One region of the Marinobacter sp. EN3 genome, then DNA from elsewhere that is predicted to be linked to it. Evidence: predicted binding sites of a transcription regulator. Region 1 holds the regulator's gene; each other region holds the start of a gene.
What was found. The regulator sigma-54, encoded in region 1, starts transcription at its own class of promoters, with help from an activator protein. The targets are predictions, from matches to a motif close to ANTGGCATNNANNTTGCTNT.
Positions count from the first base shown of each region.

Region 1 (9,620 bases):
AATTCAGCTCAATCCAGTGACGGGAAAGGTTCGGATGGCAGTTCTCAGGGCCAGTAATCTGGCAAAAAGCTACAAGCAGAAAAAAGTGGTGCTGGACGTTTCTCTGGAAATTCGCTCCGGCGAGATTGTCGGCCTGCTCGGCCCCAACGGCGCCGGCAAGACCACCTGCTTCTACATGATCGTGGGCCTGGTGCCTGCGGATCACGGCCGGATCACCATCGACACCCAGGACATCACCCCGCTGCCAATGCATGGGCGCGCCCGCAAGGGCATCGGTTACCTGCCCCAGGAGGCCTCCGTGTTTCGCAAACTGACCGTGCGGGACAACATCACGGCCATCCTCGAAACCCGCAAAGGCATGAGTCGGGCGGAACGGGAAGCCAAGCTGGAAGAGTTGCTGGAAGAGTTTCATATTACTCACATCCGTGACAGCGTGGGTATGGCGCTATCCGGCGGCGAACGCCGCAGGGTTGAAATCGCCCGGGCGCTGGCCATGGAGCCCGCGTTTATCCTGCTGGACGAACCCTTCGCGGGCGTAGACCCTATCTCCGTCAGTGACATCAAGCACATTATCCGGCACCTGCGGGATAAAGGCATTGGCGTATTGATTACCGACCATAACGTTCGGGAAACCCTCGACATCTGCGAGAATGCCTACATCGTTTCCGGCGGCCACATCATCGCCTCCGGCAATGCCGAAGCCATTCTGGCAAACCAGCAGGTGAAAGAAGTGTATCTGGGTGATGAGTTCCGGCTCTGACCTGATAAAACAGGGTTTATCCGAGGTCTGATTGTTTTGATGATCTGTAGCAAGTAAACTCGGCAAAAAACTTGCTTATACTGTTCACAGACAATGGCAAGTAACCAGCGTACAACATTTTTTTCGGCCTGTGCGCCGGCAAAGCAACAACCGGGATGCCCATGAGTTATGGATCTTGAGCCATGGTTATGAAAGCCTCATTACAGCTTAAGCTGGGCCAGAGTCTGACCATGACGCCCCAGCTGCAGCAGGCCATACGCCTGCTACAGCTTTCTACCCTCGATCTCCAGCAGGAAATCCAGCAGGCGCTGGAGTCCAACCCCATGCTGGAAACCTCAGAGGACGATGAGCAACCTGAAGGCGACGAGCGCGAAGAGCACGAGCACAGTGAAGCTTCCAGCTCTGAGGCCAACCAGGACGACAGCCACCAGGACGCGAGCCCGGACTGGGACGAAACCGAGAACGGCCCAGACTGGTCGTCCGAGAACGACATTCCGGACAACATCCCGGATGATCTGCCGGTGGATACCGCCTGGGATGACATCTACCAGTCTGCCCCGGCTCCGGCCAGCAAGGGCGAAGACGAGCACGAATCGGATTTCGAAACCCGTAACTCGCCCACCGAAACCCTGCAGGATCACCTCGAGTGGCAGCTGAACCTGACGCCCCTGAGCGAGCGGGATCAGGCCATTGCCCACGCGCTGCTGGACGCCGTGGATGAGCGCGGTTACCTGACGTCTGATATCGAGGACATTCACGCAGGCCTGCTGGACGAAACCGAAGAAGACCCGTTGGAACTGGACGAAGTGGAAGCGGTACTCCACCGCCTGCAACACTTCGACCCGCCAGGCGTGTTCGCTCGGGATCTCCAGGAATGCCTGCTGATTCAGCTCAACCAGCTGCCACCGGATACCCCCTGGCTGCGCCAGGCGAGACTGGTGGTTACCCAGTTCCTGCATCTGCTTGGCAACCGGGACTACGCACAGCTGTTGCGTCGCAGCCGGCTCAAGGAAGACCAGCTGAAACAGGTACTGGCCCTGATCACCAGCCTGAACCCGCGCCCTGGCGATGTCGTGGATCGGGCCGAACCGGATTACGTTATCCCGGACGTTATCGTACGCAAACACGAAGGCCGATGGCGGGTTGAACTCAACCCGGAAATCGCTCCGCGTATCCGGGTGAATGCAAGTTACGCGTCGCTGATCCGTCGGGCTGACAGCAGTGCCGATAACACCTACCTGCGCGACCAGCTGCAAGAGGCGAAGTGGTTCATCAAGAGCCTGCAGAGCCGGAATGAAACCCTGTTGAAAGTGGCCACCCGCATCGTTGAACACCAGCAAGGGTTCCTGGATCAGGGTGAAGAAGCCATGAAGCCTTTGATTCTGTCTGACATTGCCCAGGCGGTGGAAATGCACGAGTCCACGATTTCCCGGGTTACCACCCAGAAGTACATGCACACGCCCCGCGGTATTTTCGAGCTGAAGTACTTTTTCTCCAGCCACGTCAGCACCGCCGAGGGCGGCGAATGCTCGTCTACAGCCATCCGGGCGATGATCAAGAAGCTGATTGCCGAGGAAACCCCGAAAAAGCCATTGAGCGATAGCAAAATTGCAGCCATGCTAGGGGAACAGGGAATCAACGTGGCGCGGCGTACCGTGGCCAAATACCGGGAGACCATGCATATTCCTCCCTCGAACGAACGAAAACGCCTGGTTTAAACTTTCGCCGGTGCAAGATGCACTGGCACGCAATCCGGCAAGCACGCCGGCAGTATGACAACAGGAGACGCCTATGCAACTCAACATTTCAGGCCATCACGTAGAACTGACTCCCGCTCTGAAGGATTACGTCAACACCAAGTTCGAGAAGCTGGAGCGTCACTTCGACCACATCAGTAACTGCCAGGTCACCCTGGAGGTCGAGAAGGTGCGCCAGATGGCGGAAGCCACGCTGCACGTGATTGGTGGTGAGATTCACGCAAAGGCAGAAAATGAGGACATGTACGCCGCAATCGACGCTCTGGTCGACAAGCTGGACCGTCAGATCCTCAAGCACAAAGAAAAGAACGTAGACCGGATGCACGGTAACGGCGGTCGCTGAAGCGCGAACCTTACCGGGTGTTTCATGAAACGAGCTGCGGCGGGGCTAACCGGCCGCAGCCTTTTTTTTACGGACATGCAGTCGATCCATGAGCGAGCCATCCCTGACCATCGACAATATTCTTGCCCCTGAACTGACCCTCTGTAAGGTGCCGGCCTCAAGCAAGAAACGTGTGCTGGAGTTCATCGCTGAACGGATTCACTTTCAGGATGAAATCCTCAGCGACACCCAGATCTTCAACAATCTGGTCTCCCGCGAACGCCTGGGTAGCACCGGTATCGGTGAGGGTATTGCCATCCCCCACTGCCGACTGGAAGGCCTGGACCGCGTCATCGGCGTACTGATGACTCTGGAAGAGCCGGTAGACTTTGATGCTATCGATAACCAGCCGGTAGATCTGGTGTTTGCCCTGATCGTCCCCAAAGAAGCCACCAGTGAACACCTGGAGTTACTGAGCCAACTGGCGGAGCGATTCAATGACAGCACTTTCTGCGCCCGGCTGCGCCAGAGTGAAGATCCCGCGACCCTTTACCAGCGTATGGCGGAAAGTCATCACTGAGATCAGCCTGATATCTGGACAGGCTGCCAGGCAGATTGAAGGAGAAACAGTCCCATGAAGCTGATTATCGTCAGTGGCCGATCCGGTTCCGGCAAGAGTACGGCCCTGCATGTGCTGGAAGACCTGGGATTCTACTGCATCGACAACCTGCCCATTGGCTTGCTGTTCCCGCTAACCCGGGAGGCGGCCACCCAGGAAGCACCGGGCCGGCTGAAGAAAATGGCCGTCAGTATTGATGCCCGGAACCTGTCTGCCGAGCTGGCCAATTTTGAAACCATCTACCAGCAACTGAAGCAGACCGGTGTCGAGGTTGAAATCATTTTCCTGGATGCCGACGAACAGTCACTGCTGCAACGCTTTCACGCAACCCGCCGCAAGCATCCACTGAGCGATGACAAGACTTCGCTGCGGGAGGCAATCACCAACGAAAAGCAATTGCTGGAACCCCTGTCAAAGCTGGCCGATCTTTACGTCAACACGACCGGGCTCTCCATGTACGAGCTACGCGACATGATCAAGCAGCGCGTGGCCGGCCGCAAGGATCAGGAACTGGCACTGCTGTTCCAGTCCTTTGGTTTCAAGCACGGCGTGCCGGTGGATTCAGACTACGTCTTCGACGTACGCTGCCTGCCCAATCCATACTGGGACACCAGCCTGCGCAAACACACCGGCGCTGATCAGCCGGTCATCGAATTTCTGGAACGGGAACCGCTGACCCGTCAGATGGTGGATGACGTCACTGGCTTCCTGAATACCTGGCTGCCCTCGTTTGCCGACAGCAATCGTAGTTACATGACCATTTCCATCGGTTGCACCGGTGGTCAGCACCGCTCCGTTTATGTGTGTGAGCAGCTCGGGCGCTATTTCCGCGATCATTACCGTAATGTGCAGGTGCGCCACACCGAACTGCCACACCTTCAAACCCGGGGAGAAATCTGAGCGCCTATGATTTGCCGCCCCATCACCATCATCAACAAACTCGGCCTGCATGCGCGGGCTACGGCAAAGCTTGTGGCCACCGCATCAGACTTTGACAGCAAGGTGCGAATCCGTGGCAAAGGCCGGGACGTAGACGCCAAGAACATCATGCAGGTGATGATGCTGGCCGCCAGCCAGGGTACCGAAGTGGAACTGGTTGCCGATGGTCCGGACGAACAGGATGCCATCGACGCGCTGGCTGCCCTGATCAACGATTATTTTGGTGAAGGAGAATAACCTCCGGTTTCGTCATTCACCTACAATCCTTTCTCACGTGTGCCACCTAACTCCGCTATAATGCAAAGGTTTTCTGATCGCAGGTGGTTCAATGACCGACATTCTGGAAAAAAGCCAGGCCCGCCAACGCCTTCGCTCACTCAGTGAAGCGCTGGACAGTGGTGCCCTCAAGCAGGTGGCCCGCATTCTGAATGGCGGTCTGAGCCCCAGCGATATTGCTCACCTTCTGGAATCTTCGCCACCACGCCAACGGGCTCTGCTGTGGAACCTGGTCGACAAGCAGCTGGAAGGGGAAGTCCTCCAGTACCTTGGCGACGATATTCGTAGCTACTTCCTGAGCCAGCTGAACGCGCAGGAGCTGGCGGACATTCTGGAAGATTTCGAGTCGGATGACCTGGCCGACTTGCTTCAGCAATTGCCGGACACGGTGATCCAGGAAGTCCTGGACACCATGGACGAGCAAGACCGTCAGCGGGTAGAGGAAGTCCTCGCTTACCCGGAGGACACTGCCGGCGGCCTGATGAACACCGACACCATCACGGTGCGGCCGGACATCAGCATCGACGTTGTGTTGCGCTATCTGCGCCGTCACCGCAGCCTGCCCCCGATGACCGACAGCCTGATTGTGGTCAGCCGTCGGGACGAGTTTATCGGCATGCTGCCCATTACCCGGATGCTGGTATCCAATCCCGCGGCTACCGTTCGGGAAGTGATGGACACAGACATTGAACCCATTCCCGTGTCCCTGTCCGATACCAAGGTCGCCACTCTGTTCGAACGCTACGACCTGATTTCTGCCCCTGTGGTGGATGAGACCAACAGGCTGCTGGGCCGGATCACAATCGATGACGTGGTCGACGTTATCCGTGAGGATGCCGACCACTCCCTGATGAGCATGGCCGGTCTGGATGAAGACGAGGACACCTTTGCCCCGGTGATGAAGACCACCCGCCGGCGCGCGGTCTGGCTGGGCATCAATCTGATTACCGCCTTTACCGCATCCGCGGTGATTGGTCTGTTCGAAGATACCATCGCCAAGGTCGTTGCCCTGGCTGTTTTGATGCCTATTGTGGCCAGCATGGGCGGTATTGCCGGTAGCCAGACCCTGACCCTGGTGATCCGGGGCATGGCCGTTGGCCAGATCAGCGGCGCCAACGTGGGCTGGCTGCTGAACCGTGAGTTTCTGTCCGGGGTACTGAACGGCCTGCTCTGGGCCGTGGTGGTTGCCACCGCCGCCGTGGTCTGGTTCCAGGACTGGCTGATTGGTGCCATCATCGCGGCGGCACTGGTGATTAACCTGGTGGCGGCGGCGCTGGTGGGCACCGTCTTGCCGCTGTTCCTGAAATCCCGGAACATCGACCCGGCCCTGGCCGGCAGTGTGATACTCACCACCGTAACCGACGTCGTCGGCTTCATGGCCTTCCTGGGACTGGCCACCATTTTCTATGCCTGAGCAACCTGTGACCTACCATGACTGACCAATTTGACGACGAATTCCAGGACGACCTTGGCCCCAGCAAATCGCAGCTGAAGCGCGAAATGCACGCGCTTCAGGATCTGGGCAAACGCATGCTGGACCTGAACGACGAACAGCTGGCCACCCTGAGCATCAGCGAGACCCTGAAAGCGGCGATCATTGAATCACGCCGGATTCCCCAGCGTGAGGCCCGCCGGCGACACTTGCAGTACATTGGTAAGGTGTTGCGCCAGGAGGACGACCCCGAAGCCATTGGCCGCGCCATCGACGCCTTCCACGCCGGCAGCGAAGAGCATACCCGCCGACACCATCTGGCCGAGCGCTGGCGCGACCGGATGATTTCCGAAGGCGACAAGGTGGTAGGAGAGTTTATTGATTACTGCCCAGTGGCCGACGTGCAGCACCTGCGCAATCTGGTCCGCAACGCCCGCAAGGAAGTCGAGAAAGGTAAGAATACCGGCCAGGCCCGGAAGCTGTTCCGGGCTCTTCGGGAATGGATCGACGACGCCGAGCAGTAATCAGAGCCGCCGGTGCTCCCACACGGGCATACGGCTTCGTAACTGATGCAGTTGCTCCAGGTCCAGATCGGCGCAAGCCATGCCTGGGCCTTCGTCGAACTCACTGACGACCTTACCCCAGGGATCGCAGATCAGGCTGTGGCCGTAGGTTCTTCGCCGGCCACTGTTCTGCCCCCCTTGCCCCGGCGCCACCACCCAGACCTGGTTTTCAATGGCGCGGGCGCGTATCAGGGCATGCCAATGGGCATTGCCCGTCTGCCAGGTAAAGGCGCTGGGCAGGCAGACCCATTCGGCGCCCTGCTCTCTCAAGGCCCGGAACAGTTCTGGAAAGCGAAGGTCGTAACAGATCGCCAAGCCCAGTCGTCCGGCCGGCGTATCCACCGTAATCGCCTGATCACCGGGCTCAAAGGTATCCGATTCCCGATACTGGCCGTGGGCGTCTTCAACCATGGCGTCAAACAGGTGAATCTTGTCGTAGCGGGCCACTTCTTCGCCATGATCGTTGTACACCAGACAGGTGGCGCGCACCCGATCTGTTATCTCTGAACCATCTCGCCGACTGGCCAACGGCAGGGAACCGCCGACAATCCAGAGCCCCAATGACCGGGCCTGCTCGGCCAGAAAGCGACGGATAACAGGCTCGCTACTCGCCTCCCGGCGGCCGCACTCCAGCATCTGGGCGGTGGCCAGAACGGCGAAGTTCTCGGGCAACACCGCCACCTTCGCCCCTGCGCCTGCCGCTTCAGCCAGCAGCTTGCGAGCCTCTTCAAGGTTGGCATCGATGTCATGGGTACTGACCATTTGTATTGCCGCGACCTGAACCATCATGGCCTCCTTACTCACCGGTATCGAACACGCCCCGCAGATCCACTTCCGGATCACTCCAGGTTCCTGTGACACTGTACGTCGCACTGGTCAGTTTGCTCAACGGGTCGCCCAGAATTTTATCGAGCACGAACAAGGCGCCGCCGATGGGGGCGCTCGCCCCCATCAGTATGGCAGCCAGGGGCAGATTCTGTGTCACGGGTAGTACCAGTACCAGGCGCATATCCAACGTTTCTTCGGCCATGTTGGTATTGCCACTGAGTTTGAACGCGCCGGACGGACCCACCAGTTGCAGTTCCGGATCCATGGTCACCAGGCCATTTATGATGTTGGCTTTACCGGAAATGGCGTCAAAGGCGACGCCCCGTTCGTACAGATCCGAGAAGTCCAGCCGCAACCTGCGCCAGAGCGTATCAGTGTTCAGCAGGTTGAAGATCCGGAACAATTGCGCCGAATTGCTCTGCTCCATGATCATGCCGTCGTCCAGGCGGGCACTGACCGTGCCGCTTATCTTGCTGAGAGCAATGTTGTTCGGGCTTCCCGGCCAATCCAGATCCAGTTCAACCGCCGTTTCTTCGTTGGTCATCGGAATGGTGCTGCCAGTCAGCGCTTCCAGATCCTTAAGGGCCCCGCCCTCCAGCTTACCAGTAAACCGGGTCGTTTCCCGGTCATCCACAATGCTCCAGGTCATATCGCCGGACAACACCAGGGATCCAAGCCGGCCTTCCACCTCCTGCACACGCAACCGATAGGGCTCAGGGCGCAGCTTGAAACGCCAGCTTCCCGCAGACTCGCCATCCAGCCGGAGGTCCGAGATTCTGGCATCAATGTCGGGCCAGTTCCCCATATCCAGTTCCCGGAACGCCTGCAGTTGTTCTTCAAGGGTAAGAAATTCGGTGTCTTGCTCCGCTGCACTGGCCTCGCGCATCAGGCGCAGGGTTTCAAAATCCGCCTCTACTGTCCCTGCTTTCTTGGGTAACACCACCCTGCCCCGGGCTCGATCCGAGTCGGTATGCACAACCCACCGGTCCTCCAGCTCAAGAGCATCAATGCTGATATTGGTCAGGTGGTGTGCCCCCAGATTCAGATACCCGAACACCACCTCAAAGCCCGTTTCTTTAAAACGGAGTTCCGCGTCCAGACGATCCTGCCACTGGGCCGAGATGGACACGCCCTCACCCTGGAACGGGTCAACCCGGACCGACAGGGGGGTCCGCTCGCGCGCGGTCTTTGCCAGTGGTTTGGGCCAATCCACCTGCAGACCTTCAAGGTCTGAAAACAGGGAAATCACCGGCTCGCTGGCACCGCCTAATTCCAGCTCTGCGGTGTAGACAAGCTCTCCGGAAAGCCCGCGCGCCGCATCGTTGGCCAGGCCAAAGGCCGCCAGGGAGCCTGGCAGCTTCAGACCACCTTGCTGGCGTATCAGCATGGCATCGCCGGCCTCCGCGGTGGAAAAAACGACACTGATCGGTTGATCGAAAAAACGGGCAGTGACCGGTGGCCCGGAAAATCCATCAACACTGTCATAAGTCAGGTCAGCCCGAATATTCTGCCAGTGAAGTCCCGCATCCGGTAATTGGAATCCGGCATTGTCGGTTTTTACCTGCGCCGTAACCCGGGTGTCCTGCCCTTGCGATAGCGGTAGCTCCAGCCCAAGGTCCAGCTCAAATTCCCCCTCATAACGGGCCCGGGTGTTACCGTATCCCAACAATTCCCCTAACGGAGTATTGGTCAGCCACCAGGGTATTCTCTCTGCCGGAACCGTCGACGCGGCATCTACGCGCACCAGCGTGCCAGTTTCCCCATCTCCGGGAAGGACCCGAACACTGGCGTTTTCCAGCTCCAACCCACCGATCTCGCCCCGAGCGAGCGCTACCCGGGTGTCGGCATTCTGGATCTCCACCCGCCCACTGGCCTGCTCCACGGCGGGCCAGCGCTGGTCGTATCGAATCCTGGCCTCTTCGAATTCATACCACATGGAGGAAACAAACGATCCAGACGGCGCGGCGGAATCGATACGGCCGTGGCCATAGTACTGCCCCCGGATACCGGCCTCCGGAATACTGTTGGTAAGCCATTCGTAAAGCCCTTCGCCCACAGCATTCGCCGGCACGAAATCCGCCAGCATACCGGCATTGCCGCCTTCTACGCCGACGTTCAAACCAA
Region 1 is NZ_AXCC01000025.1:35,952-45,571, forward strand. It holds gene lptA (lipopolysaccharide transport periplasmic protein LptA) at 1-57, shown strand, start outside; gene lptB (LPS export ABC transporter ATP-binding protein) at 35-760, shown strand; gene Q675_RS29410 (RNA polymerase factor sigma-54) at 949-2,478, shown strand; gene hpf (ribosome hibernation promoting factor) at 2,552-2,860, shown strand; gene ptsN (PTS IIA-like nitrogen regulatory protein PtsN) at 2,949-3,419, shown strand; gene rapZ (RNase adapter RapZ) at 3,474-4,358, shown strand; gene Q675_RS29430 (HPr family phosphocarrier protein) at 4,365-4,634, shown strand; gene mgtE (magnesium transporter) at 4,726-6,087, shown strand; gene yjgA (ribosome biogenesis factor YjgA) at 6,105-6,629, shown strand; gene Q675_RS29445 (carbon-nitrogen hydrolase family protein) at 6,630-7,454, opposite strand; gene Q675_RS29450 (YhdP family protein) at 7,465-9,620, opposite strand, start outside.

Region 2 (9,620 bases), on a different contig from region 1:
CACGGGTTGAGCCCTTGCTGAACAAGATGCCCCGCAGCACGTTGCGGGACGCCATGTGGCACGAAATGCTGCGCCTTTGCGGCGGCCGCAACCAGTGGCAGAACCGCCAGCAGGGCCAGAATTACAAGGCACGGGGCTGGCGCGGTGAAGGCCAGAGCCGGCCCACGGAAGAGCGGATTGACGTAAAACTCAGCAAAGACAGCACCTTGTGCCTGGCCTTGCTGGAAGCACCGGAACTGGCAACCGAAGTGAAAGCTCTGGCAGACAGCACCCGGCAGCTTGAACGCGCGGGGCGTTTTGCCCGCTGGTTACTGGAAGAAAAAATTCAGACCCGCAAGACACTGGTCGCGGGGCTGGCCACGAACAAACAGGCCAGGGACAGGTTTTACAACCTGTTTGACGAACTGGAGCACATACCGGCCCGGGAAAGCACACTGGCGGCTGCCAGAGAGCTGTTAAGCCCGAATGAAGAGGCCGCGCGTCAGCAGAGGCTGGCAACCCTGCTCCGGAACCTGGCACAGCTTTCCCCGGAAGAACGGGAGGAGCTGCGAACGCTCAGCGCCGGTACGTTAAATCCGAAGGCTGAAAGCTGAGCACTTGAAACCTGTTGCCCTGATCACCATCTAACCATTCGGTGGCAGCGCAACCGAGCGACAGCTATAATGGCTGTTTAACTTTTTTCCTTTTTAAAAGCGAGTTCACAGGGTGTCTATGTCAGGCAATTCGCAGAAATCACGTTTGAAAGACCTCATCGCACGAGGCAAGGAACAAGGTTACCTGACTTACGCCGAGGTAAACGATCACCTCCCGGAAGATATCGCAGATCCGGATCAGGTTGAAGACATTATCCGGATGATCAACGACATGGGTATCCAGGTGTGCGAAGAGACACCAGACGCGGATACCCTGCTGATGACCGAAGGTGACTCCACTGCCGACGAAGCTGCTGCCGCCGAAGCCGCTGCTGCTCTTGCCGCCGTTGAGACCGACGCTGGCCGCACCACCGATCCGGTGCGCATGTACATGCGCGAGATGGGCACCGTTGAGCTGCTGACCCGCGAAGGCGAAATTGTCATCGCCAAGCGCATCGAGGAAGGCATTCGCGATGTCATGGCCGCTGTAGCACATTTCCCGGGCACCGCCGGCACCGTGATTCAGGCCTACGACCGCATCATCGAGAATGAAGGTCGCATCAGCGACATCGTCACCGGCTTCCTCGACCCGGACGACGCCGAGCCGTTCATGGGTGAAGACACCAGCACCGAAGACACCTCTGCTGATGACAGCGATACCAGCAGCGATGACGACGATGACGACACCTCCAGCGAAGACGACAACGACAACGGGCCAGATCCGGAAGAAACCCGGCTGCGCTTCGAGCTGCTGAAAGAGAAGCTGGACGCTGCCGAGAAGGCCTTGGCCAAACACGGCCGTGGGCACAAGAAAACCCAGGAAGCCCTGAACGAACTGGGCCAGGTTTTCGCCCCGTTTAAGCTGGCCAACAAGGCGTTTGACGAACTGGTGAACGTCGTTCGTTCAACCAACGACCTGGTCCGCGAGAATGAGCGCGCCATCATGCAGATCTGTGTACGCGACTGCAAAATGCCGCGCAAAGACTTCATCAAATGGTTCCCGGGCAACGAAACTGATCTTGAGTGGGCCGGCGAAATTGCCGCCACCAAAAAGCCCTATGCGGCCGCTATCGGTGAGCGTGTAGATGAAATCGTTCGCCTGCAGAAGCGCATCCAGAACGTTCAGACCGAAGTGGATCTGGACGTGGCCGACATCAAGGAAATCAACCGCCGGGTGTCGATCGGCGAGGCGAAAGCCCGCCGCGCCAAAAAGGAAATGGTTGAGGCCAACCTGCGTCTGGTTATTTCCATCGCCAAGAAATACACCAACCGCGGCCTGCAGTTCCTGGATCTGATCCAGGAAGGCAACATTGGCCTGATGAAGGCGGTCGACAAGTTCGAGTACCGTCGTGGCTACAAGTTCTCCACCTACGCTACCTGGTGGATTCGCCAGGCCATCACCCGCTCCATCGCGGATCAGGCCCGCACGATCCGGATTCCGGTGCACATGATCGAGACGATCAACAAGCTCAACCGCATCTCCCGCCAGATGCTGCAGGAGATGGGCCGCGAGCCCACACCCGAGGAGCTGGGCGAGCGCATGGACATGCCGGAAGACAAGATCCGCAAGGTGCTGAAGATCGCCAAAGAGCCGATCTCCATGGAAACACCCATTGGTGACGACGAAGACAGTCATCTGGGCGATTTCATCGAAGATATCCAGGCTCTGTCGCCAGTGGATTCAGCCACGGCTGAAGGCCTGCGCGAAGCCACCCGCTCCGTGCTGGCCGGCCTGACCGCTCGGGAATCCAAAGTACTGCGCATGCGCTTTGGTATCGAGATGAACACCGACCACACTCTGGAAGAAGTCGGCAAGCAGTTCGATGTTACGCGGGAGCGTATCCGTCAGATCGAAGCCAAGGCCCTGCGCAAACTGCGCCACCCTTCCCGCTCCGATCACCTGCGCGGCTTCATTGACGACCAGGGCAACGGTTAATCCCCAAGACAGTAGCGGGCGCCACCCCTCGTGGGTATAATGGCGCCCGTTTTCTTTTCCGGGCCTATAGCTCAGTTGGTTAGAGCAGGGGACTCATAATCCCTTGGTCGCTGGTTCGAGTCCAGCTGGGCCCACCATCTCCCAAACTCCTCCCCCAACCCGCACCCAACTCACTCCTGTCCAACTTATTTACACATACGCCTCCAACCTTCTCTTAAGCACTGCCCAAGCCTCTGTTTTAACGTCAAATAATCCTATTGGCACACACTGTGCTGAAAGTCAGACGTAAGTACAGATCGCGGCTTCGCCGCACTGCGTTCAGGGCTTGCCCTGAGAGAAGGTGAAAAATGAAACAGATTACAAAGCAGATAACACACGTTATTGCGGCTCTGGCATTAACCTGGTCTGCTGGGGCTATGGCCCTGATCCTTGGCCCCGCAGACGCCGACAAAACTGTCGACGTAGGCCCCCCAAATCCAGCGCTTGACGCCGGTGACGTTGCAGCCCTTTTTGGAACGTCCGACCTCACTTTGCTTTACAAGTCCAACTACGAAGGCCCGGAAGAAGGCTCCTACCAATCCTTCTACTCCACCAGTTTCACCGGAGACCCTAACAACGCGGTGATCAGCTGGGATGGCCCGGACTACATTGTGTGCCCTGAGTGTTACCTGGTTGTCAAAGACGGCAACGAGCCACAATACCTGTTCAACATCGGCAGCTGGAATGGCCAGGACGTACTGGATCTTCAGGGCTTTTATCCAAACAGAGGCGCCATTTCTCATGTAGCGATCTTTGGCAAGTCCGTTCCTGTACAGGTTCCTGAGCCAGGAACACTGGGCCTGCTGGGACTTGGCATTCTGGGCATGCTCACAATCAGAAGAAAGTTACAAAAATCCGCCTGAGTGTCGACATTTTTTACATGCCACTAAAGCTCCCCTTGGGGAGCTTTTTTTGTGCCCGTTCACAAAACCGCAAACATTAAGTAACAGAAATACACGGAAGCCCACCTTTTAAGCTCATGAGTTTTCGGCCGTTTTAGACAATTCTTGAGGTACGCGGTTCTACCGACACCCTGTCGTGTCAAAAATGCCAACGTCCCGATCAGACAAGCCTCATACACTAAAACCTGAACAAGCGTACCAGTCCTGAAAGGAATCCCTCGGGACTGAGCACAAAAACAATGAGTGAACGGAGTGTATACATGGTTCTTTCCCCCCGATTCTCAGTACGGGCGGTATCCCTTGCCGTTGCAGCAGTTTCCGCCTCCCTGTCCATGCCCACCAGTGCCAGTATGGGCAACCTGGGCACCAGTTATGGTGTAATGCCGGTCGATGTGGCCACCGCCCAGTCCCTTTCGATGTTCAATGAGCAGGTTTCTGCCACCTACTACAATCCGGCAGCACTGACGAAAGATCCTCGTGGCGAGCTTACGGCGGGTATCCTTCATTCTGAACAGGAGCTGCGCTCCGATAATCCCAACGCCAGCGGGGACATTGTCTCCGACTCTCCGAGCCAACACGTTTTGATCGGCATGAAGACCAACCTTGGGTCACTCACCCGGTTCGGGCACCCCATCTATCTCGGGTTTATTGCGGGCGTGGAAAAGTACGGTAAGGAGATGCTGGCTTTCAGCTCTGAAACCAGCGAGAGCGGACAGTTCCTTCAATACGGGAAAGAACCTTTGTTCCTTAACATCGGTGGTGCAACCCCGATCTGGCGCGGTATTTCCGCCGGTGCTTCGGTTCGGGTAACGCTCGAAGCGACCGCTAATCTTGATGCCGTCTCGACGCTGGGCGGCGAAACCAGCCGTGAGCGCCTTGCGGTCAATGCCGAGCCTTCTCTGAAGACCATTCTGGGCACGAACATCGATCTGGGCAGCACATTTTGTCCTGAATCTGACTGTTTCCTGAACGGATGGGAAACGGCGCTGACCTACCGGACGAAGTCATCGGCCTCAACCACAGTCGACTCCAACATCATCGTGACCCAGACTATCCCGGATCCCGGGCTCAGCCTGGCTGTGACAACCATCGACTCATTCCAGCCGGAAACGATTGCCATCGGCACACAATACTCCGGTGACGGCTGGCGCATCGGCGGCAGTATCGAACAACAGAACTGGTCGGAACTGGAAGACGAATTCAGCGGCGACTCCATCAAGGATCAAGGTTCCGTGGCCTCCGGAAACCGGATCGGTTTCGACGACATCCTGATTCCCCGCCTTGGTGCGGAATATCAGTTGAACAAGAACTTCGCCCTTCGTGGCGGTGTTGCCTACGAAGAGTCTCCCCTTAAAACCACTCGTAATCCGGAGCTCAACTACCTGGATACCGACAAACTGGTGGTTGGCCTTGGTATCAGTGCCACTTACGACCGAACCCGCCTGCTCGCCTACCCGGTGCGGCTCGACCTGGGCTATCAGTACCAGCAACTGCAGGAGCGCGACTTCACCGTGGTGGACTACGACGGTGACGAAACCAGTGTCACTGCCGATGGTGATATCCACGTATTCAGCGGATCCATCACCCTGAAGTTCTGAGGAGGCTTGCCATGAAGTACAACAAGACCCTGGCACTGATTCCGGCCATTTTGCTGGCCGCCTGCGGCGGTGGCGACAAACAGTCCATTGACGAAAACCCAGACCCGGCTCGATGGTCTATTCCTTCCCGATGGATGGGCAGGCTGATATCAGCCCGAAAGCCGACATCGTGCTGCGCTTCTCTCATGCGATTATCGATGATGAAGCAACCCTGCAGAACAAGATCACCCTGCAGAGTAACGACCAGCCCCAGCCATTTACCGTGACCTTGATCGATAATGGCAAAAGTCTGAAGCTTGAGCCTGCTAACCCGCTTGCGACCGGCGAAGAATTCACCGTAACCTTCCAGGAGCCGCTGGCCGCCGAGGGCGGCCGGCAAATCACTACTCCGAACGCTACTGGTGATGACGGCATCCAGTTCGCAACCCGTGGCGCCTATGCGGGTCTCGCGGGGCTGGCCAACACCGCAGACACTTTCGACATTGCCTGGCAAGTACCCGCCAGCGACAGCCCATTCCAGGCCATGAATTTTTCGACTTTCCGGTTTGCCATGACGCAACCGGTGCATCCTGAATGGCAATCACTCGGCGGCAGTATTCAGCTGCAGGATGCCAACGGTGAAGAGGTTCCGGCGACCGTACTGGTTAAAGGCAACCGCATTACGGTTGACCCCTGCGTAACCCCCGAACTGTCGCAGTGCGGCAGCAAACAGGATATTCTCGACACCGGTGAAACCTACACCCTGCATTTGACCAACCTCGCCAGCCTGACCGACAGCAGTGAGGAGAACCGCTTCACCGGGGAATTCACCTTTACCCCGAGAGAGACCGGCCCAACGGTTGTGTTGCAACAAACCGCCGTAGATTCCGGCAACGGTGAACTGAGCTCCGTGCTCAACGGCCAGGCCCTCAATGCCGTAACGCTCAACTCGGTACTCCAGGGCGAAGCCGGCCCCTCTCAACAAACCGGGGACCTGTTTGCCGAGCTCGCCTACGCCCCGGCGTTTGATGCTGACGAAGCACTGCCGCTGCGTATTCCCAAAGGCAGTGTGCTGGAAAGCACCAGCCTGAACGTACTCGTGGGTGGCAAGGTACAGGTTCTGGATGCCGCGACCGGCGAAGACCAGCAAACCGGCACCATCAAAGTGACCATGCTCTCGGATGCATCCGGCTACATGAGCCCGAACCAGTACACCGATGACATCAATGCCCCGCGGCATATCACCCTGTTCATGGACGTATCCATGAACACGGAGGCAGCACAGCCGAATGCCGCGCTGTCCCAGGATCTGATGGGTGTTGAACTGCGCGGTATTGCTCTGGTTCGGGACGGCGTTCTGACCATCGACGCCATCGGCATGGTGGAACCAAACCTGCTGGGCCAGGAATTCACCGATTCCACCATTGCCTTCCATCTGCAGGCCGCAACCGATGCCGACTCGGTTCTGGATGCCGAAAACCTGCGGGAACTGGATGCCACACCACCCAGCCTGGTGAGCTGGATGCCCGGCCCTGCGAACGCCGTTCCGCCAACCCGTCAGTCCATGCAGCGCCCGGGCGACCCGATCATTCTGTTCTTTGATGAGCCGCTTGATCCGGCATCTGTCGAGAATGGTGTCGAACTCATTGAAAACGGTGCACCGGTAACTAACCTTCAGGCTCGGTTGGATGGAACAGCGCTTGTGCTTAATCCGCAGGGTGGCTTGAAGCATGGCGTACCGTATTCCGTGTCTGTCGACGGACTTACAGACCTGGCGGGCAACCGCGCGATGGTTTCTCCGTTAAGCTTTGAGCTCGATAGCATTGAAGAAAACGGTAGCCCGGGAAATAAAGGATTCCCCCTGGCGTTGACGACCTACCCTGGCTACCCATGTGAAACCGACTACGAAAACACCCTGGATCTGGAAAACGGCGTATTCGGGAAATGCTGGACCGCCGACGCCAACAACGCCGGTGACGTGTTACCCGTCAGCAAAATGCCGGCGGACCGGCCAATCACGGTCGTGTTTTCCAAGTCTCTCGATCTGGATTCAGTCATCGTCGGTGAGACCTTTACCGTTCAGGAAATTGCACAGGAAGCAAACGGTACCGTTACCGTCCTGAACCAACAGGTGGCAGGCCGATTAGAGAAAAACAACCAGCGCATCCGGTTCTACCCAGAGCAGCCGTGGCAGGTCGGTGCGCATTACCGCTACATTCTGGCCTCCTCAGAGCAGAGCGGCACTTGCACTCCTGGACAGTACACGTCGATTTGCGACGAGGACGGCATACCACTGAAAACGGATCTGCTGGAAGGCCTCAATGATGGTGACGGGAACAATGGCCCTGATAATCTTGAGATCGTATTTACCGGTTCAGAAGCGCGCTCCACAGTCTTCACACCGCTGCGGAATCTGCCGATTCGGGACACCAATTCGAATCTTGCGATTGACTGCGATGACCTCGGCAGCGAATCGTGTCTTGAGCCATTTAATCACCAGGGGAGCGATAGTGAAGGCTTTTTGCCCTCGGCAAACGCCGCAAAACTGCTCGTAACCCAGGACCATGCCGAGGATGCCCGGGTTGGTTGTGCGGTTGACGGTGCCGATTGCCCCCGCAAAAAATTCATCTATCAGACCTACGCTCTGAATACGGAGGTTATTGGACCTACCGTGGATCCCGACACCGGGCGAGACGCCGTCAAAGTGCTGCTTTACCCAACCCAACTGGCGACCACGTCTCTCGACGTTCACCTGTCGTTGCTGAGCACGGTTTCCAGCACCGGGCCCCAGGTATTAAGAATGCGCTACGCCAAGGACGATCCTGAATGTACGGGAGCATCCTGCGCCAGAAACAGCCTGATTCCGGGTTACATCACCGAGAATGATCAGGGTGAGACGATTTTCAAAACCAAAGCCGAGCTGTTTCTTGATGCCCCCGGGTTGAAGGCAACCGCGTCCATCCTCGGAATTCCCACAGACTTGCCACTGACTCACAACCTCTTTGGCTATCCTTTCACTCTGGAACTGGAAGGGCGTGTGGTGTTCTTTGATGACGGCCGGATGCAGATCGAACAACGGAACTTCAATGTCCCCCACATCGACGTAGAGGCTGTCGCCCTCGGAATCATCAATACGGAAATCCCATTGATCATCCCCGAGCAAGGCGTCTACCTGAATTTTATATCCAACCCGGTGAAGGAAATTCCGGCTCAGTACGAATAGAACACAGGTTACTCAGGTCTACCCTCCTCAGGCCAGTCTCCGGACTGGCCTTTTTTATGGGCCTTTTGGGGCCACAATCACAATCGGTTTTTCATTCCGGGTCGTTTTCCTGATAATCTGGTTGCAATATGAAACCCAACAACAAGAATTCCGGGAGAGCCTGCATGGAAAACGGCGTCCACTACCGCACCTGTCACCTCTGCGAAGCCATGTGTGGCGTTGCCATTGAGGTCAACAACGGCAAAATCACCAGTATCAAGGGCGACGATCAGGATCCTCTGAGCCTGGGCCACATCTGCCCCAAAGCCGTCGCACTTCAGGATCTGCATGAAGACCCGGAGCGCCTGAAGAAGCCGATACGCAAAACTGCCCAGGGCTGGGAAGAGCTATCCTGGGAGGACGCCTTTGATCTGGTTGCCGAGAAGCTTCATGGAATTCGGAAAACCTACGGCCGGAACAGTATCGGGGTCTACCTCGGCAACCCCAATGTTCACAATCACGGCGCGCTGATGACCACCATGCCGTTTTTGCGGGCCATCGGCACCCAGAATCGCTTCTCTGCCACGTCCAACGACCAGCTACCGCACATGTTGGCCAGCCTGGAGATGTTTGGTCACCAGATTCTGTTTCCGATTCCCGACATCGACCATACTGACCTATTCATCTGTATTGGCGGCAACCCGATGGCCTCGAACGGCAGCTTGATGACCGTACCGGACATCCGGGGCCGCCTTAAAGCACTGCGGCAACGCGGTGGGCAACTCGTCGTTATTGACCCCCGACGCACCGAAACCGCCCGCCTGGCCGACAACTTCCATTTTATCCGGCCCGGCACCGATGCCTTCCTGCTGATGGCCATGGTACACACTCTGTTCGAAGAGAACCTGGTGGATCCCGGCGCGGCCGAGCGGCTGGTGAAAGACGTGGATCTTCTGCGCCTGGCCGCCCTATCGTTCTCACCGGAAGCGGTAACCAGGCACACCGGCATTGAGGCTGAGGCCATCCGACAGCTGGCACGACAGCTGGCCAAAACGCCACGGGCAGCCCTGTATACCCGAATGGGCACCAGCACCCAGGCGTTTGGCGGCACCACCACGTGGCTGGCCTACTGCCTGAATATCCTGACCGGTAAGCTGGATGTACCCGGTGGCGTACTGTTCACCCAACCGGCGGTGGATCTGGTGGCACTCGGCGCCATGTCCGGGCAGCGAGGGCATTTCGGTAAGCGCCACAGCCGGGTTCGCGGTCTACCGGAATTTGCGGGAGAGTATCCGGCCAGCACCATGGCCGATGAAATGCTTACACCGGGCG
Region 2 is NZ_AXCC01000041.1:38,613-48,232, reverse strand. It holds gene dnaG (DNA primase) at 1-593, shown strand, start outside; gene rpoD (RNA polymerase sigma factor RpoD) at 712-2,568, shown strand; tRNA gene Q675_RS31890 (tRNA-Ile) at 2,629-2,705, shown strand; gene Q675_RS31885 (PEP-CTERM sorting domain-containing protein) at 2,916-3,470, shown strand; gene aupA (alkane uptake protein AupA) at 3,770-5,107, shown strand; partial or broken gene aupB (alkane uptake protein AupB) at 5,119-8,309, shown strand; gene Q675_RS31870 (molybdopterin-dependent oxidoreductase) at 8,474-9,620, shown strand, end outside.
Region 2: the regulator sigma-54 is predicted to act here: its motif matches at 2,825-2,844, upstream of Q675_RS31885 (PEP-CTERM sorting domain-containing protein).

Region 3 (9,620 bases), on a different contig from region 1:
GCGGAGAAGACTATTTTATTAACCGAGCATTGCAAAGTGTCAATGTTCAGTTAAGAATCAGAATCATGGAATCGCGTTCGCCTCATGGGCGTCTATCCGATATGAACACGGAACAAAGGACTGGTTGTTGTTGTGAAGCAGTTATTGATAGTCGAGGATGATCCTGGCCTCCAGAGCCAGATGCGATGGTGCTTCAGTGAAGACATTGAAGTCTCGGTAGCCGCTGATCGGGAGGCAGCGCTAACGGCACTTCGGCGTCTCGAGCCTGAAGTGGTGACGCTGGATCTTGGCTTGCCACCCGACCCCGGCGGCGCCACTGAGGGTTTCGCCCTGCTGGAAGATATCCTTCGCCTGGCGCCCATGACCAAAGTGATCGTGGTGACTGGGCGGGAAGACAAGGAAAACGCCGTCAAGGCCATAGGCATGGGAGCCTGCGACTTCTACCAGAAGCCGCTGGATGCCGACATCCTCACCTTTGTGGTAAATCGGGCATTCCGCCTCGCGGAACTGGAAAAAGAAAACCGCGAACTGTCCTCGCAAGGCAATGGCACCAACATCAAAGGCATTGTTGCCGCCAGCCCCGAAATGCTGGTGATTTGCCGCACGGTCGAAAAAGTTGCGCCTACCGATGTCACCACCCTGATTACTGGCGAAACCGGTACCGGCAAGGAACTCCTGGCCCGGGCCCTGCACGACCTGAGCCATCGCGCCGACAAACCCTTTGCGGCCATCAACTGCGCCGCCATTCCGGAAAACCTACTGGAAAGCGAACTGTTCGGGTTCGAGAAAGGCTCCTTTACCGGCGCGACCCAATCCAAGAAAGGCAAGATTGAGAGCGCCAACGGCGGCACCCTGTTTCTCGACGAGATTGGCGATATGCCGATGGCACTGCAGGCCAAACTGCTTCGCTTCCTGCAGGAACGAGTGGTCGACCGGGTAGGTTCGGTAAAACCGATTCCCGTCGATGTCCGGGTGGTGTGCGCCACCCACCGGAATGTTCAGGACCTGATTGCCCAGGGCGATTTCCGGGAAGACCTGTATTACCGGATCAGTGAAATCACACTGGATGTGCCTGCCCTGCGTGAACGGGATGGCGACCCACTGGTGATCGCACAATCCCTCCTGAAAACCCTGGGGAAACAAATGGACCGCCCTAACCTCACGTTCTCGGACGATGCGGTTCAGGCCATCAATGCCTACAGCTGGCCAGGCAATGTGCGTGAAATGATCAACAAGGTGAAGCGGGCGATCATCATGGCCGATGGCAAGCGCATCACCGCCGAGGACCTGGTTCTGCCGCTCGAAGGCTGCGACACCGACTTTCAGCTCAACCTGCGCCAGGTACGTGAAGCGGCAGAACGAAAGGCGATTATTCAGGCCCTCACCACCAGTAATTTCAACATGGCTCAGGCATCGCGCCTTCTGGGCGTTACCCGCCCGACGCTATACAACCTGACCGACAAGTACCGGATTGAGACCAACACCGCCCCGAACGAGGCCTGAGACACCCAATGCTGGAACAGAACAAGACCCGACGAAGGAAGGACCAGGGCATGAAGATAAGAACTATTGCGCGTGCATCACTGCTATCCGCTGCCATCGCTTTGGCCGTGACGGGGTGCAACAGCGAACCGGACATGTCTCAGGAAGACATTCAGTACATCAGCCATGTAGACCAGGCACGGTTTTTCCAGCGCCAGGGTGAGCTGAAAGCAAGCACCATCGAGGCCCGAAGCGCCATCGATCTCCAGCCGAATCGCGCCGCCCCCTACTTTGTCATCATCCACAACCTGCTAACTGCCGGTGATGCGGCGAACGCTGAACGGCAACTGGACAAGCTCCTTGAGAAGACGAACATTGAGGAGCTGGGCCAATCGGAACGCAACCAGGCTGCGTTGATCCGGGCTGAAGCCCGTATTCTCCAGGGTAAACACCAGGAAGCCCTGGAATCTCTGGACCAGATTTCATCGTCCTCTCCGGATCAACAGTTGCAGGCAGACAACCTGAAAGGTCGCGCCTGGTTGACCAGCGGCGACTTTGACAAAGCCGAAGAGGCCTACCAGAGCGCGTTCGACAAACACAGCAATAACGTTGTTGCCATGGTCGGCCTGTCCCGGGTTGCCACAGCCAAGGGCGACTTCGACACTGCAAAGGAACGCCTTGAGAAAGCCATAGAAATTGACGCTGAACACGAGGACGTCTGGCTCTGGAAAGCGCAATTCGCCCATGCCCGCCAACAATGGGCCGAAGCAGAACAGGCGTACATACGCGCCCTGGAGACCATTGGCCAGTTCGACGTTATGACCTTCCGGAAATACCAGACCATTTCGGCCCTGATCACCGTTCTGCGTGAGCAGGGCAAATCGGCGGAGGCATTTGTCTATGAGGAAATCCTTGCCAAGTCCGGTCCGGGTACGATCAAAAGCAACCTGGAAGCCGCGGCCTCAGCCTATAATGATGGCGACCTGAATACCGCCGCCAGGTATTTGCAGGAAGTCCTTAACCAGGTTCCCAACCATCAACAAAGCGCATTGATGCTGGGCGTAATACGTTATCGGCAAGGCCGCCCAGAGGTGGCGGAGAAACTGCTTGCACCGCTGGCCGATATGGAAAACGCCGATGAAGTACGCAAACTCCTGGCCGCCACCCGCATATCCATGCGCGACCCGGCTGGCGCAAAATCACTGCTGGAAGACCTGGAAGGCAGCGACGCCGATCCACAAACACTGGCACTGGTAGGCATTGCAAGCCTGGCTTCTGGCGATGACCAGAGTGGCCGTCAGCTACTGGAAAAGTCGCTGGAACTGACACCAGACAACCATAATCTGCGTTTGCGCTATGCGGCTTATCTCACTCAAACCCGAGATTTCGCCACTGCCATCAAACAGGCCAGTCAGATTCCGTCGGATGCCACGGAGGCCCTGCAGGCCACAATCCTGACATCCCAGGCCCAGGCGTTGTCTGGCAATTCGCAGGCGGCAACAGACACCCTCGACACCTGGCTTAAAGCCAATCCGGACAGCATGGCGGCTTTGATCGCCCGCGGAAACCTGGCCAGCAGCCTGAACAACACCCAACAGGCGGCCAGCTACTTTGAGCGGGCGCACAAGCAACATCCGGAAGAAGCAGCTCCTCTGGTAGCTCTGGGCAACCTTGCCCGCGAACAGCAGAACACGGAGCAGGCGATTGCCTGGTACCGCCAGGCGGTCGAAACCAACCCGAACAACCTGCCCGCCATTCAGGCCCTTGCCGGTGTGATGAAGCGCGATCAACTTACCGGGCTGATGCAGGAAATCAGCACGCAACATCCTGAGGCAAACGGACCGCGGCTGATCCTTCTGGAATCCGCGCTGATCAACAACGAGACGTTGCGAGCCGATGAACTTACCGCCCGGTTGATGGAAAGAGAGCGCGAAGACCAGCCCTCACCGTCTGAACCGCTGGTCGCTGCGGTGTATGAAGGCATTGCCACTCAAATGGCACAGCGCGACAACAGCGAGCGCGCTCTGGAGATCCTGAGCCGCGGACGAGCGCTCTTCCCAGAGAACGAGGCCATCGCCCTAAAAGTGGCTGCCATCGAATTCAGCAATGGCAACGCAACCGCCGCGCGCAGCGCGCTGCAGGATGCCAAGCAGCATCACCCGGACTCCCCCGCGCCCTACCAGGTAGAAGCCAGCTATTACGAAAACCAGGGCGAACATCAGCAAGCTGCTGAGCTTTATCAACTGGCGCTGGCCAAGCGACAAACGGCGGAACTGGCCATCGCCCATGCTCGCGCACTCTCTAACGCCGGCCGATCTCAGAATTCGATAGAAGCACTGCAGGAAGCCAACAAACAATTCCCGAACAATTCGTCAATTCTGCTTACACTGGCGCTTCAAACCCAGCAAGCAGGCCAGACGGATGCGGCCATTGAGCACTACCAGCAGGTTCTGCAACTGACCCCGGACAACGCCCTGGCGCTGAACAATCTCGCCTGGCTGTATTACGAGGCCGGCAACAGCGAAGCGGCATCACTGGCCAAACGCGCCTACGAACTGGTGCCCGAAAATGCTGCGATTGCAGATACCTACGGCTGGATCCTGTTCGAGGCTGGTGAACACGAGCAAAGCCTGGCGGTACTGGAAAGAGCCCATTCCCTGGCACCGGATTCCCAGGAAATTGCCATGCATCTGGCCGAAGCTTATCGAGCCACCGGCCGCACGGATGCGGCCCAGCAGATCATGGACAAGTTCAGCGCAGGCAACAACGGCTAATCATTACTCACGCTATAACCAAAGAGAGGACATAACGAAACGTTCCTAGCCGCCGGTGGCAGCCCTGACCCACTGCAACAATACTTTACATATTGTTTCCAATAGCAAGGAAGGTGGGTTATGGCTGCTATCAAAGTGTTGAGCGTAGGCACCGTGGTGGTTCTGCTCAGCGGCTGTCAGAACTGGCAGTTCAGGGATATTGAGGATTTGCCACCGACAGCCGCGATACCAGAGACGAGCGAACCGGGAAAGGTCGATGTCTGGTATTTTGACGGTATCTCCGGGAACTACGTTCAGGGCATGCTGGACGCAGAGAAATATCCGGATTCGCCCGATGAAATCACTGAACTCACCCAACTGCGCCAAGCCACCAGCCGAGCCAATAATTACGGCACGCTGATCCGGGGCTTTATCGAGCCCCCCGAAACGGGCGAATACACCTTTTACATCAGTGGCGACGATCAGACACAACTGTGGTTATCTGATTCCCAGAACCCGGACGGTGCGGTTCAGATCGCCTCCACCATGTCCACGCCCCTCGATAATTTCACCCGCTACGCCTCACAAACCTCCGGCGTACAATATCTGGAGGCCGGCAAAAAATATTACTTTGAATTCAGACACAAGGAAGGTGGATGGGACGACCACTTTACCGTTGCCTGGTCCGGCCCCGGCATCTCTCAGCAAGTGATCAGCGGCAGCGCGCTACACAGCTACGCTCAGAAAGCCCCTGACTCGGCCCCCGAGATGACAACCGAAGATGCCTACCATCTGGGTTACCGAATCGGCTACTTTGACGCTGAACAGGGCCTCTCATTCAACAGCCAGTACCCACCACTTGATGCGGACAGTGATGATCTGTACGACAATTGGGAGATTGTGTACGGGCTGGATCCATCCAATGCGGCCGACGCCAAATCCGATACCGACAATGACCTGCTTACCGCCATGGATGAGTTCTGGGCCAGGACCAATCCCGGCACCGAAGATACCGATAACGACGGTATTCCGGATGGATACGAATACGCCTATGGCACGGACCCCACCAACCCGGGCGATGCCAATGTAGATCTTGACGGTGATGGCTACACCATCCTGCAAGAGTACCAGGCGGGCACCAATCCCACCGATGCCAGCGACTTCCCTGCCCCTCAGGAAGTGTACGCAACCGGATTCGTCGGCCAGTACTTCACAGGCACCGAGTTTGACAGCTTCGTTTACAGTCAGCGGGATGCGACGGTCAACTTCAACTGGAATAGTGGAAGCCCGTCAGCGGAGCTTCCAAGGGACCGGTTCAGCGTGCGTTGGCAGGGATGGTTCACACCACCTCACAATGAAGGAACCCGGGACTACACCTTCACCACCACTACGGATGATGGTGTTCGGCTTTTCCTCAACGGCTCTACCGTCATTGATCAGTGGAAGAACCAATCCCCCACCAGCTACAACGCCACAGCGAGTCTCGAAGCGGGGACCCCCGTTGCCATCACCATGGAGTACTTTGAGTTCGGCTGGGGCGCCACTGCACAACTGGCGATTACCGACGCCGCCACTGGAGATGCCATATCCACGACCAACACCGTCCAGCATCTGGCATTGGACAGCGAGTTCGCCGAAAGCACCTTGAACGACGGCATCGACGATCTTTACAAACTTCGCTACGGACTCCCCCTGATGCAACCATCAGCCAGCCGGGTGCTTAACGATAGCGGCGTGACGGTTCTTGAGGCTTATCAATCGGGCCTGCACCCGTACACGCTCGAAACCGTATCGGAACCAGAATCACCGGTCACCAGTCAGCCCGGTGGTACCGGCGATGCCAGCGGCAGTGTGACATTGTCGTGGACGCCTCCCGGCACCAGGGTAGATGGCAGCAGCATTTCTCTGAGCGAAATTGACCGTTACCGGATCAACTACGGACAGGATGCTGCAAACCTGACTCAAACTCTGGAGGTGCCGGCAGGCACAACCTCAACCACGGTTACCGGCCTGGCGCCCGGCACCTGGTACTTTACGATTCAGGTAATTGATATCAATGGATTGAGTAGTGAACCGTCTGATCCGGTAGAGCATCAGGTTAACTAAGTGAGCATTTTAGTTGTCGAGTTATTTTACAACCAAACAGCAGCAAACAGAAAGGTTCATTAATATTCAATGACTTAAGATCTGGCACGAAGCCTGCTTATTAAAGGATCACGTAACGCAAAGACCACTCACTGGAGGAGTGACTCAAATGAAAAAATTGACTCAAGGCTTGGCATTGGCTGCTGCCGTCGGATTTGCCGGAGTGGCTCAGGCTGCTTACATTGATGCAGTCGCAAACGGCAATGCACCTGGCGCCGCCGCTGAGCAAAGCGTTCCTGGAGATAACGATTACGCTACGCGAAATGCTGGTACCTGGACTTCCGATGCGCCGTTGTACAGTGTTAGCGATTCCGTGCTGTTCGGCCACAACTTGAAGTCCACCAGTTCAGATCCTTTCAAGCTTACCTTTACTTACCTGGGTAAAGAAGCTTCAGATAACAACCAATTCTACTGGGGCGACACGCTGGTATTCGATACTAATAGCTCCGTGGATGACCAATACAGCGCCGTATTCTACGGTGGCCTTGACGCTCTGCTGAACTTCAAGTTCGTCAATGGCAGAGGCGTTACCATTAATAACGACGCTAATAATGGCGGGCAGTTCAACGACATTACCAAGCCCAATTCCAGCACAAACTTCAACCTCTTCTATGTTGAAGATGATTACTTTGTAATCAGCCTGGATGACGGTTACGTAGGCGACGATAACCACGACGATATGGTGATCGCAGTTCGCGCTACCAAGGTTCCCGAGCCTGGCACGCTGGCATTGCTCGGCCTCGGCCTCGCAGGCATTGCAGTTCGAATGAAAGGCCGTAAAAAAGCCTGACATGGACTTCTGTGGTACGCTTTAAAAGCCCTGCGAACGCAGGGCTTTTTCATTCCGGGTCAGGTTCATGGATGTACTGATTGTTTATGCCAATAGCGGCAGGGGGCTCCAGAAAGATGCCAGGATACTGGAAGCAGCCCTGCAACGGCTTGGGCACCAGACCAGACAGGTTCGATTGCCCCCTACTCCCCTATGGCGATCCCGCCTTTCAGTTTATCGATTCAAAGCACTGAAACGATTTTGCCCCGGATTTCTCAGCAAACTCTTCTATCGCAGTCAGGTTGCTTCTCTTAGGCTGCTAAAACCGGGTCAACAATCGGATCTAGTCATTCATCTGGAGAATGTCTGGGTATCTCAATTGACCGCTGGCCGGCATCACTGGCTCATTCCGAATCAGGAATGGTTCATTGAGTCCAGGCTTCCCTACCTCAGTTTTATCAATCGTATACTCTGCAAAACAAACCACGCGGTAACGATTTTTTCCGCCCTACATTCAGACACCCAGTACCTGGGGTTTACCGGCGGTGAGATCGGCGCCCAGACCGGCTCGGAAAAGAAAGACTACCGCCTTGCTTTGCATGTAGCCGGCAACAGCCAGTTCAAGGGTACGCAACGTGTTATGGCATGTTGGCAGAGGCATCCCGAATGGCCAGAACTGGTCATTGTCTCCCAGCATCTGGACACCACCCCCGCCGCCAATATCAGGGTAGAGAAAAATCTTACGAACAATGAACTGAACACACTCTGGGCCCAGGCCGGTTTCGCGGTACTACCTTCTGAGGTGGAGGGTTATGGCCAGGTACTGGCAGAGGCCATGGCTTACGGCTGTATTACAATAACAACTGATGCACCGCCCATGAACGAGCTGGTTGGGAAGGACAGAGGCTTTCTGGCACATGTGGAAAGAAACCTGACGTTTCGCCTGGGCACCCGTTACCTTGTCTCAGAGCAAGCTCTGGAGCGGAGCATTCAAGCTGCGATAGACCAGCCGCCGGCCACGCTGGCCCACATGTCCAGGCGGGCAATCGAATGGTATTCAACCAATCACGAACAATTTCTTTCCCGATTAGAGAGCCAGCTCAAAGATCTGGTCGCACCACCTCTTGATCAATCTGCTCAAGAATCACCGGAAAGGTAGACTCGATAAACTCAGCGAGAGTTGCAGCCACCTCACAGCCATCGCACGCCACTGCAGAGATGAGTAAAGAGGCATCATCACGGCCACTGAAGAACCCACCCACTTGAGCAAGCTTCGCGCGCCACTGATCGGTTTCCCACTGCCCCTGAACAAAGTAGCTATACCCCAGATGCACACGTTGTCCGGAAACACGATGTTTCAGGGTGACTCCCTGCACCGGGATATTCAGGCTGTTTTCAACATCAAAGAAGCCTTCCGGAATCCAGAAATCACGGTCATAAAGGCGGTTACTGTACTGGATGAGTTCCGCACGATGCCTTTGATAGTCATAGGTAAAAGCGCCCAGATAGTAGGTTGTGCCCAAACCTTGCCCTGCGCGGGCCTGCAAACGGTCAAACAGGGTCTGCGCATACACCCTGTCTGGATTGAGAACGTTGGGGCGCCACCCCGCCAGTGCAGATCCGAACACCGGTGAATACCTTTCACTTAAATCAATGGCGTACCCTTCGGGCTCAGAAGCAATGTTGCCTCGCTTGTCCGGCAAAGCGATCCAGGTAACCAGCCCCAGCAGCGCGACAACCGTTACAGCAACCGTAGCTTTACCTGCGGGTTTAGCGTGATCTTGCTTCTCGTCATTGTCCTGGCTGGCAACAACCTGGTCGTCCCGTATCTCAAGCTGACGAGCCAGAAAATAGAGGGGAACAAGCGTGCCCGCAAACACCCACCAGCCAAAGTTTTCATGATCCTCGATCAGGCCGGACTGCATGTTCGTTTCATACCCCATGTAGATGATGACGAACACCCGGATCCAGTTGGCAAGTAGAGCGAATGCCACCCCCAAACAGAATAACGTGACGCGGGATCGTAACCTCGACAGGTATAACTCGCCATAAATCAGAACCAGCGCCTGCCCCACCAGCAGATACCGAAGTCCAGAGCATCCATGAGCAACTTCAAAGGTTCCGACACCGATGAGGTAAACGAATACACCCTCCACCTCAAAATCAATATCGAAAAAACCCAACAGGACCTTATTAACGGCAACAGTAATTACCTGTAGCGTCCAGGCCAGGAAGTCCCACACAGGAATGGTCAGAAACAGCAAACCCAGCGGCACAATGAACCAGCGAGCCTGGCGCCACCCCATCAGCGTCGCGCAGGCAGCAAACAAAAGAGGCACCAACGCCAATTGCTGAAGCGCCTGAAGACGAATCAACCCGCCGACCCAATAGGCAAGCAGACAGGCTATCAAAGGAAGAACCCAAACCGGGGCGAAGCCCGGGGCCACCGGATTGGTCTTCGCCTTTCGCCA
Region 3 is NZ_AXCC01000001.1:269,621-279,240, forward strand. It holds gene prsR (PEP-CTERM-box response regulator transcription factor) at 133-1,503, shown strand; gene Q675_RS20770 (tetratricopeptide repeat protein) at 1,554-4,256, shown strand; gene Q675_RS20775 (PA14 domain-containing protein) at 4,377-6,341, shown strand; gene Q675_RS20780 (PEP-CTERM sorting domain-containing protein) at 6,490-7,170, shown strand; gene Q675_RS0118930 (glycosyltransferase) at 7,238-8,308, shown strand; gene xrt (exosortase) at 8,250-9,620, opposite strand, start outside.
Region 3: the regulator sigma-54 is predicted to act here: its motif matches at 6,422-6,441, upstream of Q675_RS20780 (PEP-CTERM sorting domain-containing protein).